DNA from 3 places in the Massilia sp. Se16.2.3 genome. Region 2 is predicted to be linked to each of the others. Evidence: predicted binding sites of a transcription regulator. Region 2 holds the regulator's gene; each other region holds the start of a gene.

Region 1 (4,889 bases), 930 kb from region 2:
GATGAAATTTTCGCTGAGCTGCATCGAACCGGTCGCGAATGCCGGTGTACGAGCCAGCTATGCGGGCACCCTGTTACCGCGGTGCACATCCAATGGCCAAATGCCGGCGACGGGCAGCGCGACCGACTGGTCGTCCGACGTCCAGGTCAACTTCCCGATGAACGTGGCATCGGTTCCCTTCAGCTTCACCTATGACGATGTCGGTTCGGTGCAACTGAACCTGTTGCAAGGGACAAAAACGGCCTCGGCCAGCTTCGTCTCGCGTCCGTGGAAGCTGGGCTTCCGGAGCATTCGACGCGAGAGCGACGGCGTGGAAGACCCGGTCGACCATGCGCCAACCGATCCCGGCTTCGCCATGGCCGGCGAACCCTTGTCGGTCGAGATTGGTGTGCTGCTCTACGGTAAGACCGAGAAGGATGCGAACCCGTGGGCACCGAACTTCGGCAACGAAAAGCGCAACGCGGACACCACCTGCAAGCTCGCGCCGACGCTCGCGAGCGTCCAGCAGAACAAGCTCGACACCGCAACGACCTTCCAGCCCAGCGCCGGCGAGGTGCGCGAGAGCGATATCACTCAATGCGGCGGCGGGTCGGCGGTGATGAGCCAGGCCTGGACCGAAGTCGGCATCACGAATTTCATTGCCAAGCTGGACAATTATCTCGGTGTCGGCGATATCGGGCCTACGGCCGAGCGGACGGTCGGCCGCTTCTATCCAGCCTACTACACGACGAATCTGTTCGGTCCTTTCGCCTGTCCTCTCGACGACGGCAATACTTCGACGGAAAAGAAATGCCTGTTCGACTGGAACAGCGAGGCGCCGATGCCGGCAGTGTACGCGGGACAGGACTTCAGGGGCGAAGTCTATGCGCAGAACGTGGATGGCGACCCGGTCAAGAACTTCGTTGGCGACTGGTACAAGCCGGTGACCCTCACGGCCGTGGCGGCCTCGGGCGGCGCAGTACTGCCGAAGAACTTCGCGTCCGCGACCTCGTTCGCCCCGCTGAAGATGACTGACCCGAACACCAAGCTTGTTTCCTATGGCGAGATCGCCGGCACCTTGACCTATGCACTCGACAAGCCCTACACGGCCGGAGATGCGCGGACCACCATCTGGACCGCGCCGAGCCTGGTGTTCCTGCGCGCCAACTCCGACGAGGTACGCCTGACCGGAACGGGCACCAGTGCCAGGGTACAGATCAAGTCCATGCGTGCGCCTGAAGCGGTGAGCGAGGGCGGCATCAACGTCCTCAACGGCCGTACCAGAGTCGCGAACGCGCTCGGCACCGATATCCTGCCGACGCCGCTGGCGGTCCAGGTCGAATATTGGGACGGCAGCACCTGGCGTGCCCACCCCGGCTTCGTGGACCCGACCGGGAGCGCCATGAACAGCAACACCGCAAGCTTTATCGACTGCACCTATGGCCTGGCCAGCGCGGCGTCCAGGCCGAACAACTGCCTCGACGTGCTTGCAGGCGACGGCAAGCCGGTCGACCTCACGCAGGGTAAAGGCACCCTCTGGCTGAAGCGGACCGGCAAGCTGACAAGCGGCCGCAGCCGCGATGGCCAGGTCAGCGTGCAGTTCAAGCTGCGCAGCTGGCTGCCGAGCACCAACGGCCGCGTCACCTTCGGCCGCTACCGCAGCCCTGTGATCTACATGCGCGAAGTGTACTGAGTCAGCATTTGATGCCTCTAAGCATCACTTAATCCAGCAAATCCGGTATTTTTTGTTGCCGACAGGATTTATTCGTCCGTTTTTGCGTGAGCTTGAATATAATCAAGCGCTACGGTGCACATTCCTGTCACCCCACGGAAATCTCGATACGGTCCGCATGCATTTTTTCAGAAAAGCCAAGAAAAGAGAAGGGTGGCTCGCGATCGCGCTGCAGCGCGATGGTCTTTCCGCCGTGAGCATGCAGACCGCGCCGGACGTCCGGCCCCAGGTGCGCCAGGCCGTGTTCTATGCCGGCACCGACCATGCCGAGCTGCTGGAAAAGGCCGGACGCGACCTGCATGCCCATGCCTACCGCGCGATCACCGTGCTCTCGCCCGGCGAATACCAGATCCTGCTCGTCGACGCCCCCAACGTGGCCGTCGACGAATTGAAAACCGCGGTGCGCTGGCGCCTGAAGGACCTGCTCGACTTCCACGTGGACGACGCGACCATCGACGTGGCAGACCTGCCGGTCGACGCCAACGCCGCCGTGCGTGCCCAGCATTCGATGTTCGCCGTTGCCGCGCGCAACAGCGTGATCGGCGCGCGCCAGAAGCTGTTTTCGGCCGCCAAGGTCGACCTGTCCGTCATCGACATTCCTGAAATGGCCCAGCGCAATATCTCGGCGCTGGTCGAACCGGCCGGGCGCGGCGTCGCCATGCTGTCGTTCGGCGAGGACGGCGGCCTGCTGACGGTGTCGTACCGGGGCGAACTGTACCTGGCCCGCCGTATCGACATCGCGCTGGCCCAGCTGCTCGACGAGGACCACGACCGCAAGAACGCCTCCTTCGACCGCGTCACGCTGGAACTGCAGCGCTCGCTCGACAACTTCGAGCGCCAGTATTCCTTCATCAGCGTGGCGAAACTCGTGCTGGCGCCGTCGCCGATCACCGGGCTCGACGAATACTTGTCCAGCAACCTGTACACCCCGGTCGAGACGCTCGACCTGGCCACCGTGTTCGATTTCGCGCGCGCGCCGGAACTGGCGGACGTGGGGCTGCAACAACGCTTCCTGGTGCCGCTCGGCGCGGCCCTGCGCCACGAGGAGACGGTGCTGTGACCCAGCAGATCAACCTGTTCAATCCGATCTTCCTGCAGCAGAAGAAGATCTTTTCGGCGCGTACGATGGCGCTGGCGCTCGCCGTGCTGTTCGTCGGCACCGCGGGTCTCAACGCCTACGGTAACTGGCGCGTGACGAACATGCAGAAGGAAGCCGACGTCGGCGCGGCCCTGCTCGAAGGGCGCAAGGCGCGCCTCGCGAGCGTGACGGCGGAATTCCCGCCGCGCCAGAAGAACCCGGCCGTCGACGCCGAACTGGCGGAAGCCGAAGGCCAGCTGGCCGCGCTGCGCCAGGTCTCGGGTGTGCTCGAACGCGGCGAGCTGGGCAATACCCGGGGCTATGCCGAATACTTCCGCGCACTGGCACGCCAGCACGTCGATGGCCTGTGGCTGAGCTCGGTACAGATCAATGGCGCGGGCATCGACATCGGCGTGCGCGGCCGCGCCCTCGACCCCGAGCGCGTCCCGGGCTACCTGAACCGCCTGACGCGTGAACCCGTCCTGCGGGGCAAGGCCTTCGGCAGCCTGCAGATCGTGCAGGGCGCGCCTACTTCCCGCAGCGACGCCAGCGGCGCCGTTACCAGCGTGCCGGCACCGTACGTCGAGTTCAGCCTGCAGTCGACCCCGGAGGCGCCCAAGCCATGAAAGAACGCCTGATTGCCCTGGGCGCGCGCATCGACGCGCTGACGCTGCGCGAACGCGTGCTGCTGTTCGCGGCGGTGGCCGCCAGTGTCGTCTTCCTGATGTATTTCTTCGGCCTGAAACCCATGTTCGCCAGGCAGGAACAGCTGCGCGGTCAGATCGTCCAGCAGCAGAACAACATCGAAGGCATCGACAACGAGATCCGCCAGAAGATCGAAGCGGCCCAGGTCGACCCGGACGCGCCCACGCGCACCCGCATCGCCACCGTGCGCGCCCAGACGATCGCGCTGGCCGAGGCCCTGCGCGCGATGCAGAACGGCCTGGTGGCGCCCGAGCGCATGGCGCCGCTGCTGGACCAGATCCTGCGTGCCAACGGCAGGCTGCAGCTGGTGTCGATGCGCACCTTGCCGGTGGAGTCGGTGCTGCACGCGGCCCGGGTGTTGCACCGGCCGCAGCCGCGGCCCCTGTCGATGCGAATGCGGTAACGGCGCCGAACGCGGCGGCCAAGCCTGCGGACTTGTTGTATCGTCATGGCGTCGAGGTGACGGTACGCGGCAACTACCTCGACATGATCGGCTACATGGCCGCACTCGAGGCGATGCCGACCCAGTTGTTCTGGGGCCGTGCGCAGCTGGAAGCGGAAACCTGGCCGGATTCGCGCCTGACGCTGACCCTGTACACCCTGAGCCTGGATGCGAAATGGATGAAGCTGTGAAGACCATTGCCCGACACGGTGCGGCGCTGTCGCTCGCGCTCCTGGCCGGCCATGCCGCGGCCCAGCCGCTGCAGGATCCGACCCGGCCGCCGGCCAGCCTGATGGCGGGGCAGGGTACGGCGCGGGCGATAGCCGCCGCGCCCGTCCAGCGCGCGCCGCAGCTGCAATCGGTGCTGATCGCGCGCCAGCCCGGCGGGCGCCATGTCGCCGTGATCGACGGCGAGACCGTGCGCGTGGGCGACCTGGTGCGCGGCGCCCGCGTGGCGCGCATCGATGCGAACGAAGTGGAACTTAGGCGCGGACGTGCGCGCCAGGTCCTCACACTGCACGCGCCGGCCGCGGGAGCTGCACGCTCCGCCGGCGTCGAACGAGTACGACACGAATGACGGGAACGAGAACAACGATGCGACAACCCACCCTCCTGGCGCTGGCCGCAAGCACGGCGCTGTTGCTGTCCGGCTGCCAGAGCACGCCGCCGCATGCCACCTACGACAAGATCAAGCAGGAAGTGGCCACCGCAGGCGCGGCCGGCCGTGGCGCCGCACCCGCCGACGATGCCGTCGCCAATGCGCTGCTGCCGCCCGCCGCCGCGCTGGCGGGGAATTACCGAAGGCCCGCCCGGCCCTGGAGGAGCGCTTCAACGTCGCCTTCAACAACGTGCCGGCGCAGCACTTCTTCCGCTCGATCGTGGCCGGCACCCGCTACAACATGCTGGTCCATCCCGACGTGGCCGGCACCATCAGCGCCAACCTGAAGGACGTG
Region 2 (4,889 bases):
CGTCCGCGTGCAGGACTACATGGCCGAGCTCAATCCGAAGACGGACGACCGGGCCGGCATCTCGCGCCTGCCGAACGGCGCCGCGGCCTACAAGCAGGCACTCGCCAGCTACACCAGTACGGGCCTCTCCGCCGAGGAAATCCACGCCATCGGCCTGCGCGAAGTGGCGCGCCTGGAAGCCGAAATGGACAAGCACCTGCGCGCCCTTGGGCTTGCCGATGGCGACATCGAGACGCGCCTGAAGGCCCTGGACGCGCGCTTCCAGCCCAAAGTCGAAGGTGACCCGCGTCCGGCCATCCTGGCGCAATATGCCGAGATGGTGAAGGATGCCGAAGCGCGCAGCAGCACGCTGTTCAACCTGAAGCCGCGCGCACCGGTCGAGGTGCGGCGCGAGCCGCCGCTGACGGAACCGTCGGCCGCGGCTCACTACACGCTGCCAGCGCCGGACGGCAGCCGCCCCGGCGTGTTCTGGGTGCCGCTGCGCGGGCCGATGTTCAATACGATCCGTATGCGCAGCCTTTCCTACCACGAGGCCGTTCCGGGCCACCACTTCCAGCTGGCGATCCAGCAGGAATTGCAGGGGATCCCGAAATACCGCAGCGCCCGCATCTTTAGCGGCGGCAGCGCCCACAGCGAAGGCTGGGCGCTGTACACCGAGCGGCTGGCGGTGGAGCAGGGCTGGTACAAGGACGACGTGCCGGGCCTGCTGGGCGCGCTCGGCTCCGAGCTGTTCCGCGCGCGCCGGCTGGTGGTCGACACCGGCCTGCACACCAAGGGGTGGACGCGCCAGCAGGCCGTCGACTACGGCATCAACGTCGAGGAAGTCGACCGCTACGTCGCCTGGCCTGGTCAGGCCACGGCCTACATGATCGGCATGCTGCGCATCGTCGAACTGCGCGAAAAGGCGAAGGCGGAACTGGGCAGCAAGTTTTCGCTGCCGGCCTTCCACGACATGGTGCTCGGCGCTGGTTCGGTGCCGCTGGACGTGCTCGGCCAGCTGGTGGACGGGTGGATCGCGAAGGAAAAAGCGAAGGCGTGAGCGCAGCGCGCATGTCCGTACGTTGCCGGGAGTAAAGCGCCAAACCGAGGGTGGACGGAGCCCCCGTCCACGCGTCCAACGCCCGCGTGATCATCTGCGGCGCGGCCGAACCGAGGGTGGGCGCCCCGAGCCCACGCGGTGCGAGCGTCCCGCTACCGGTTGGTGCACACCTACGTCCCGCGTGGGCACGGGTGCCCACCCTACATGGATGTGCCGTCCATTGCGCCGGCACGACAACAGATGCACCCGGCGCCCCGCTTGCGGCATAATCGCCGCAGCACTACCGTGACCACTTCCCCAGGAGCGCCTCATGGAAACCCAGGAACTGCACCGCGGCCGACTGATCGACCACATCCAGCTCGTGGTCCGCGATCTGGCGGCATCCCGCACCTTCTATTCAGCCATCTTCGAGGTTCTGCAGTTGCCCATCGGCGGCGCCGGCGAGGATTACTTCTGGGCCGACGAGCTGTTCGTCTCGACGGCCAGCAGCCGGGCGGCGCAGGGAAGGCTGACCGGCCGCCATCACCTGGCCTTCCAGGCAGCCAGCCGGGCGACCGTCGATGCTTTTCATGCCGCCGCCTTGCGTGCGGGAGGGCAGGACAATGGCGCGCCGGGCGAGCGGCCGTATCACCCGGGCTATTACGCGGCATTCGTGCTCGACCCGGATGGCAACAACATCGAGGCGGTGTACCACGGGGAGGCAGAACGCAGCGCGGCTTCGGTGGTGGTCAGGTTCTGACTTTGCGGAGCCGCCTCCCTCCGCTTGGGGAACCGGGAAGCAGCCGCCGCCCGTGGCGATGTTCGGCGCAGCTTGCCGCGTGGGCACGGAGTGCCCACCCTACGGTCGACCGGCCGGCTTCGACAACGCCGTCGCAGCGCCTGCAATCGTAGGGTGGGCATCCTGTGCCCACGCGGTACGCACGCGGCACCCGGCTACGCACGTCAGCACACCGCCCGCACGATCAAGCGTTCAACAGGTCCTTGCAGCCCAGCGATGCGACCGACCAACGTGCGTTGAACGCGTGGGCGGCGAGGCCGCGCACCCTGCGCCCGATGGCCTCAGGCCATCGGGCTGCACTGCTCCGTGCCCGCGGCAATGGCGCGCAGCCTGGCCGGCTCGAGCAGGATGACTTCGCGCTTGTCGACGGCGATCCAGCCCTGCTTCCTGAAGCGCGACAGCAGCCGGCTGACGCTTTCGATGGTGAGCCCAAGGTAGTTGCCGATGTCCTCGCGCGACATGCGCAATGCAAAGCTGGTGGGCGAATAGCCGCGCGCGGCGTAGCGTGCCGACAGATTCACCAGGAACACGGCGAAGCGCTGTTCGGCCCGCATGTTTCCGAGCAGCAGCATGACGTTCTGTTCGCGTGTGATTTCCTGGCTCATGATGCGGTGGAAGTGACGCAGCAGCGCTGGCACCTGGCCGAACAGTTCCTCCAGCCGCGAGAACGGAATCTCGCACACTTCGCTGTCCTCGAGCGCGACCGCGTCGCAGTGGTGGCGCTCGCCGCTGATGGCATCCATGCCGAGCAGCTCGCCCGCCATCTGGAAGCCCGTGATCTGCTGCTCGCCGGCCGCGTTGATCTGGTAGGTCTTGAAGTGGCCGAAGCGCACCGCGTACAGGTTACGGAACGGGTCGCCCATCGCGTACAGGCGCTCGTCGCGCGACAGACGCCGGCGCGCGCCGATGATCTTGTCGAGGCGGTCGATGTCCATGTTGTCCAGGCCCATGGGCAGGCACAACTGGTGCATGCTGCAGGCGCTGCAGCTCGCCTTCAGCGCGCCTAGGCTGATGGGCAACAGTGGAGCGGAAGAAGGTTCCTGGGTCATCGGTCAACGGGGTCGCGGTCAATACGGGAATTATAGTCCCGTCCGTCGTCCGTGCACTCATGCGTGTGCGCCGCCCCGGCGGAGGGCGGGGCGCTCAATCGTGCGCAACGCTGCCCATGCTAGATTCTGGACACCGCAGACAACAGGAGCGCCCATGTTCGGCCTATCGGCGTTGGTGCTGGCACGCATCCAGTTCGCCTTCACGATGTCCTTCCACATTCTGTTCCCGGCAGTCACCATCGGCCTGGCAAGCTACCTGGCCGTGCTGGAACTGTCCTGGCTGCGCACCAAGCGCCAGGTCTTCGTCGACCTGTACCACTTCTGGCTGAAGATCTTCGCCGTCATGTTCGGCATGGGCGTGGTCTCGGGCATCGTGATGGCCTACCAGATCGGCACCAACTGGAGTTACATGTCCGAGTTCGCCGGTTCCATCATGGGGCCGGTGCTGGCCTACGAAGTGCTGACCGCCTTCTTCCTGGAGGCCGGATTCCTGGGCGTGATGCTGTTCGGCTGGAACCGGGTCGGTCCGGCCCTGCACCTGGTGGCCACCTGCATGGTGGCGGCCGGCACGCTGATCTCGGCCACCTGGATCCTGGCCGCCAACAGCTGGATGCAGACTCCCCGTGGCTATGCCATCGAAGGCGGGCGGATGGTCCCGACCGACTGGCTGGCGATCGTCTTCAATCCCTCTTTCCCCTACCGGCTGCTGCACATGGTGGTGGCAGCCTACCTCACCACCGCGCTGATCGTCGGCGCCGTCGGCGCCTGGCAACTGCTGCACAAAAGGGACAACCCGGCGGTGCGCAAGATGCTGTCGATGGCGATGTGGATGGTGTTGATTGTCGCGCCCATCCAGGCCGTCATCGGCGATTTCCACGGACTGAACACGGCAAAGCACCAGCCGGCCAAGCTGGCGGCGATGGAAGGACATTGGGAAAACACCCCGGGCGAGGCCGTGCCGCTCAAACTCTTCGGCATTCCCGACATGGAAGAGGAAAAGACCCATTTCTCGGTCGAAGTGCCGCACCTGGGCAGCGTCATCCTCACCCACAGCTGGGCGGGCCAGTTTCCAGGCCTGAAGGAATTTCGCAAGGAAGACCGGCCGAATTCCCTGATCGTGTTCTGGAGCTTCCGCACGATGGTGGGCCTGGGCCTGCTGATGATCGGGCTCGGGTTGTGGAGCCTCTTCATGCGCCGCGGCGGGCGCCTTTTCACCTCGCGCGTTTTTCTCCGCGCCGCGCTGATCATGGGGCCGGCCGGCCTGGTCGCCATCCTGGCCGGCTGGATCACCACCGAGGTGGGGCGCCAGCCCTGGGTCGTCTACGGCGTGCTGAGGACGAGCGACGCCGTATCGAAGCACGGGGCGCCGGCGCTGGCGCTCACGCTCGGCCTGTTCGTGGCGGCCTACCTCGTCGTCTTCGGGGCCGGCACCGCCTACGTGCTGCGCATGATGCGCAAGGGGCCGCAGAAATTCGAGCTGCACCGCGCGCTTGATGGTGGTCCGGGGGAGGTACGCACGCCGATGCGTCCGCTCTCGGCGGCGGACGTCGCCAACCACGACGACGCCGGCGACGACGCGAAAGGAGGATGACATGGGCATCGACACCTCGGTCATCTGGGCCATCATCATCTATTTCGCCGTCTTCATGTACGTGCTGCTCGACGGCTTCGACCTCGGCATCGGCATGCTGTTTCCGTTTGCCAAGGACAAGCGCGACCGCGACACCATGATGAACACGGTCGCGCCGGTCTGGGACGGCAACGAGACCTGGCTGGTGCTGGGCGGGGAAGGGCTGCTGGCGGCCTTTCCGGTGGCGTATTCGATCATCCTGTCCGGGCTCTACCTGCCCCTGATCTTCATGCTGGTCGGCCTGGTGTTTCGCGGGGTGGCCTTCGAATTCCGCTTCAAGGCAAAGGAAGCCGGGCGCCACTTCTGGGACAAGGCCTTCATCGGCGGCTCGGTGACGGCCGCCTTTTTCCAGGGCGTGTCGCTCGGCGCTTTCCTCGACGGCGTCAAAGTGTC
Region 3 (4,889 bases), 2.1 Mb from region 2:
CCGGCAGGCGCGCGTCCAGCTCGTGCAGCGCATTCGCATAGCCGGCGACGTCGCGGCGGTGGCCGAAGTGCATGTCGAAGTCGACGAAGTTCACGAAGGTCAGCGATTTCGACGGCGCCGTATCGGCCACTTCGACCAGGCGGTCGAACAGGGCCATGTTGTCGACACCCTTGATCAATTGGGTCACGCCCTGGGCCGCGAAGATGTCGCTGATTTTACCGAGGGCGATGACTTCGCCGCCGGCTTCCTTGACGTGGTCGAGCAGCGTCGGCGCGGTGGGCGGCACGGCGTAGTCGTGGCGGTTGCTGGTGCGCTTGTACTTGCCGTTCGCGCCCAGGAAAGGACGCGCGATCACGCGGCCGATGTTGTAGGGCTTGACCAGCTCATAGGCCGCTTCGCACACTTCGTACAGGCGCTCGAGGCCGAAGTGCTCTTCGTGGGCGGCGATCTGTAGCACCGAGTCGGCCGAGGTGTACAGGATCGGACGGCCAGTAGCGACATGTTCGTCACCGAGTTCGTCGATGATGGTGGTACCCGATGCATGACAGTTGCCCAGCCAGCCAGGAACGCCCGTGAGCTCTTGCAGCTTGTCCGTCAACTCTTCTGGAAAGGACGGCACGGTCTTCGGAAAATAGCCCCAGTCGAACAGCACCGGCACGCCGGCGATTTCCCAGTGGCCGCTCTGCGTGTCCTTGCCGGTCGACTGTTCGCGCGCGGCGCCCCAGGCACCGGTAAAACCTTCGCGTTGCGTAAAACCGGCGGCCCATTCGCCGCTGGCCTTGTGGGCGGCGGCAGCCAGGCCGAGGCGCTCCAGGTTCGGCAGCGACATCGGCTTACCCTCTTTCGCGGCCCACTCGGCGATGTGGCCGAAAGTGTTGGCGCCCGTGTCGCCGTATTTGTCGGCGTCGGGCAGCGCGCCCAGGCCGAAGGAGTCAAGCAGGAGAATGAATGCGCGTGACATGGAAGTCCTCGACAGGTGTTTAAGCTGCTGCGCGCGGGATCGAACCCAGGCGCTCGGTGAAGGAATGGATCAGGGCGACCAGGTCCTTGGCGGCGACGGCCGCGTACTTCAGGGTCTGCTCGTGCGACAGCGGGAACGGGGTCAGGCCTTCGGCCAGGTTGGTGATTGCCGACACACCGACGACCTTCAGGCCGCAGTGGCGCGCCGAGATCACTTCCGGCACCACCGACATGCCGACGACATCGGCGCCAAGCGTGCGGAAGGCGCGGATTTCGGCGGCGGTCTCGAAGTTCGGGCCAGGTGCGGCGAGGTACACGCCTTCATGCAGCGTGATCGACTTGGCGGCGGCGGTTTCCTTGACGAGGTTGCGCAGCTCGGCATCATAGGCGTTGGCCATGCTGAAGAAGCGCGGGCCGAAGCGGTCGTCGTTCGGGCCGGCCATCGGGCTGCCCGGCAGCAGGTTGATGTGGTCGGTCAGGACGACGACGCTGCCTGCATCGACTTCAGGGCGCAGCGAACCGGCGGCATTCGTCACCAGCAGCATCTCGCAGCCGAGCAGCTTGAAGGTGCGTACGGCCGAGGTCATGACATGGGCGCCATAGCCTTCGTAGAAGTGGCCGCGGCCCTTCATGCAGACGACCGGCACGCCAGCCAGGGTGCCCAGCACCAGCTCGCCCGCGTGGCCATGCACGGTGCTGATCGGGAAGCCCGGCAGGTCGGCATAGCTGATCGAGACCGCGTCCGTCATCTGTTCGGCCAACACGCCGAGACCGGAACCGAGGATCATCGCCACACGTGGCTCAAACCCGGGTTTGCGGGCGCGGATGACGTCGGCGGCTTCGAATGGGGTATTGCTGGACATGAGTTTTCCTTCTGTCGAATCTGAAATGGGGAGGCTTGTCGTGCGGCTAGCGTGCGGTCTTGCGGGGAGACGGCCAGGTGCCGCGTGCTGAGATCACCGGGCGCTGCGTAGCCAAAAATTATTCTAACTATGCATTATCGCGGATATGTATGGCAAATACCATTTCTCTTGCTCATTTATACGACAGACAAATAAATAGGCTGAGATAGGCGACGCAGCCCGTTGGCATATCGCTACAATCTGGTGAAGCCGACAAGATGGGTTGATATTCGTTGACGCGGATCAAACATTTGTCTAGCATTGACAAACATTTGTTGAATGGTCCCGACCGTGACTGAACTCTCGAAAAAAGAACAGTTGTACGAGCTGATCCGTGCGAACCCCTTCATCTCGCAACAGGATCTCGCCGCCGAGCTCGGCTTGTCGCGTTCCGCCGTGGCCGGCTACATTGCCACGCTGGTGCGCGAACGCCGCCTGCTGGGACGTGCCTACGTACTGCCCGACCATCGGCCCATCCTGTGCGTGGGCGCAGCCAATCTCGACCGCAAGCTGCGCGCAAACGGCACGCTGGTAATGGGCACTTCCAATCCGGCCAGCGGGGTCGAGTCCTTCGGCGGGGTGGCGCGCAACATCGCCGAGAACCTGGCGCGGATGGGCGCGCCGGTGTCGCTGATCACGGCGGTCGGCAACGATTCCTCCGGACGCGCCCTGCTCGCCCATGCCGAAAGCGTCGGCATCGATACCCGCGGCACCCTGAAACTCGACGACGCCGGCAGCGGCACCTACACGGCGGTGCTCGACGGCGAAGGCCAGATGCTCGTCGCCCTGGCCGACATGGCGCTGTACGACCGCATCACGCCCGCCTTCCTCGACATGCGCCAGCAGCAGCGCGCCGGCGCTTCGCTGATCGTGGCCGACCTGAACCTGACGATGGATGCCATCGCCACCCTGCAGCGCGACGCCGCGCGCGACAGCATCTCGGTGGTGCTGGTAGCGGTGTCGGAACCGAAGATGAACCGGTTGCCGAAGTCCCTTGCCGGGGTGCGCCTCCTCATCCTGAACGAAGGCGAACTGGCCACGCGCGTGGGCCGCGACCTGCCTGGCGAAGCCGAACTGGCGGCGGCCTGCCGCGAAGTGCAGGCGCAAGGCGCCGAGGACGTGGTGGTGACGCTGGGCGCGCGCGGCGTGCTCTTTACCAGCGGCGGCGCCGTCGAACGCCTGCAAGCGCCGCCGGCGCAAGTGGTGGACGTCACCGGTGCCGGCGACGCCTTTGCCGCCGCGGTCGTGCTGTCGCTGCACAGCGGCGGCAGCGACCTGGCCCTGGCCTGCCGCCGCGGCCTGCAACTGTCGGCCATGACGATCGAATGCCGCCAGACCGTCTGCCCGCAACTGGCGCCGGAAACCTTCGGCGCCCTCAACTGATTATTGGATCCTGGACCACCATGCAAGCCTACCTGCAGTTTTCTCCTGAAGTCGCCGCCGCCCGCAATGCCGGCAAGCCCGTCGTCGCCCTCGAGTCGACCATCATCTCGCACGGCATGCCTTACCCGCAGAACGTGCAGACCGCGCGCAAGGTCGAACAGATCATCCGCGACGCCGGCGCCGTGCCCGCGACGATCGCCATCATGGACGGCAAGATCTGCATCGGTCTCTCCGACGAGCAGCTCGAGACCCTCGGCACCGCCCCGGATGCATTGAAAGTGAGCCGGCGCGACCTGGCCTATGTGCTGTCGCAGCGCCTGCTGGGCGCCACCACCGTGGCCGCCACGATGATCTGCGCCCGGCTGGCTGGCATCGAGGTGTTTGTTACCGGCGGCATCGGCGGCGTGCACCGCGGCGCCGAGACCAGTTTTGATATTTCAGCCGACCTGCAGGAACTGGCCCGGACGAGTGTTGCGGTGGTCTGCGCCGGCGTGAAATCGATCCTGGACATCGGCCTGACCCTCGAATACCTGGAAACCCATGGCGTACCGGTGCTGAGCGTCGGCCAGCCCGGCTTCCCCGCCTTCTTCACGCGCGAATCGGGCTTCAAGGCCGACTTCCAGCTCGACAGCGCCGAAGACCAGGCACGCTTCATCCGCACCAAGTGGCAACTGGGTTTGGATGGTGGCGTGGTGGTCAGCAATCCGGTGCCGGAAGCAGCGGCCATGCCGAAGGAAGAGATCGACCGCATCACCGAACAGGCGCTGGGCGAGGCGGCGCAGCAGGGTGTCGCCGGCAAGAAGGTGACGCCCTTCCTGCTGGCACGCATCAAGGAACTCACCGAAGGGCGCAGCCTGGCGACCAACATCGCCCTGGTCGAACACAACGCATTGATCGGTGCGCGCCTGGCCGTGGCCCTGAACCCGAACGCCTGATCCGCCGCCATGTCGATCGACCTGAAACAGTTGAAGTACTTCCTGGCCGTGGCCGAGGAAAAGAGCTTCAGCCGCGCCGCCGAACGCCTGCACATTTCGCAGCCTCCCCTGTCGCAGCAGATCATGAAGCTCGAGTCGGAACTCGGCGTGCGCCTGTTCGCGCGCACCACGCGCAGCTTCGAGCTGACGGTGGCGGGCAAGGCGCTGATGGCGGAGGCATCGGACCTGCTGGGGCGCATGCGCATGACGATCGACACCATCCGCCAGATCGACCGCGGCGAAGTCGGGCGCCTGCGCGTGGGCATCGTCGGCTCGGCGATGTGGGGCCCGATCCCGAGCCTGCTCGAGCGCTTCCAGTCCGAGTTCCCGCGCGTGACCTGGACCATCCACGAACTCGGTCCCGACGAGCAGTTCGAGGCGCTGCGGTCGAAGCAGATCGATGTCGGCTTCTGGCGCGAGCCGCGCCTCGACGACGAATCCCTGAAGGCTGCCGGCCTGCACCAGGAACTGTGCTTCCGCGAGAACGTGTGCGTGGCCGTGCACAAGCACCATCCGCTGGCGCAGCGCGAGGCGATCGAGCTGCTCGACATCGCCAGCGAACCGATGCTGACGCTGCACCTGAACCAGTCCGCCGAGCCGCGCTACCTGATCGGCTGCTGCATCGCCGCCGGCTTCCAGCCGACCATCTTCCAGGAAGCGGCAGAACCGC

Evidence for each region. Region 2 encodes FNR, which switches genes on or off when oxygen is low (the NO sensors DNR and NnrR bind a similar motif). Its sites were predicted from a motif close to TTGATNNNNATCAA; they were not measured.
Region 1: G4G31_RS14670 (agglutinin biogenesis protein MshI) is a predicted target of FNR. The motif match lies at 1,765-1,778, and genes of this name have one in related genera.
Region 3: G4G31_RS09365 (carbohydrate kinase) is a predicted target of FNR. The motif match lies at 2,096-2,109, and genes of this name have one in related genera.

Annotation. Positions count from the first base shown of each region.
Region 1 covers NZ_CP050451.1:3,206,482-3,211,370, forward strand. The annotation lists gene G4G31_RS14665 (DUF11 domain-containing protein) at 1-1,672, shown strand, start outside; gene G4G31_RS14670 (agglutinin biogenesis protein MshI) at 1,911-2,771, shown strand; gene G4G31_RS14675 (PilN domain-containing protein) at 2,768-3,415, shown strand; gene gspM (type II secretion system protein GspM) at 3,412-3,897, shown strand; gene G4G31_RS26265 (hypothetical protein) at 3,930-4,127, shown strand; gene G4G31_RS14685 (hypothetical protein) at 4,124-4,513, shown strand; gene G4G31_RS28445 (hypothetical protein) at 4,531-4,881, shown strand; gene mshL (pilus (MSHA type) biogenesis protein MshL) at 4,785-4,889, shown strand, end outside.
Region 2 covers NZ_CP050451.1:4,137,109-4,141,997, reverse strand. The annotation lists gene G4G31_RS18880 (DUF885 family protein) at 1-1,039, shown strand, start outside; gene G4G31_RS18875 (VOC family protein) at 1,350-1,778, shown strand; gene fnr (fumarate/nitrate reduction transcriptional regulator Fnr) at 2,099-2,866, opposite strand; gene G4G31_RS18865 (cytochrome ubiquinol oxidase subunit I) at 3,021-4,457, shown strand; gene cydB (cytochrome d ubiquinol oxidase subunit II) at 4,459-4,889, shown strand, end outside.
Region 3 covers NZ_CP050451.1:2,020,734-2,025,622, reverse strand. The annotation lists gene G4G31_RS09375 (phosphopentomutase) at 1-961, opposite strand, end outside; gene xapA (xanthosine phosphorylase) at 981-1,823, opposite strand; gene G4G31_RS09365 (carbohydrate kinase) at 2,154-3,245, shown strand; gene G4G31_RS09360 (pseudouridine-5'-phosphate glycosidase) at 3,266-4,180, shown strand; gene G4G31_RS09355 (LysR family transcriptional regulator) at 4,190-4,889, shown strand, end outside.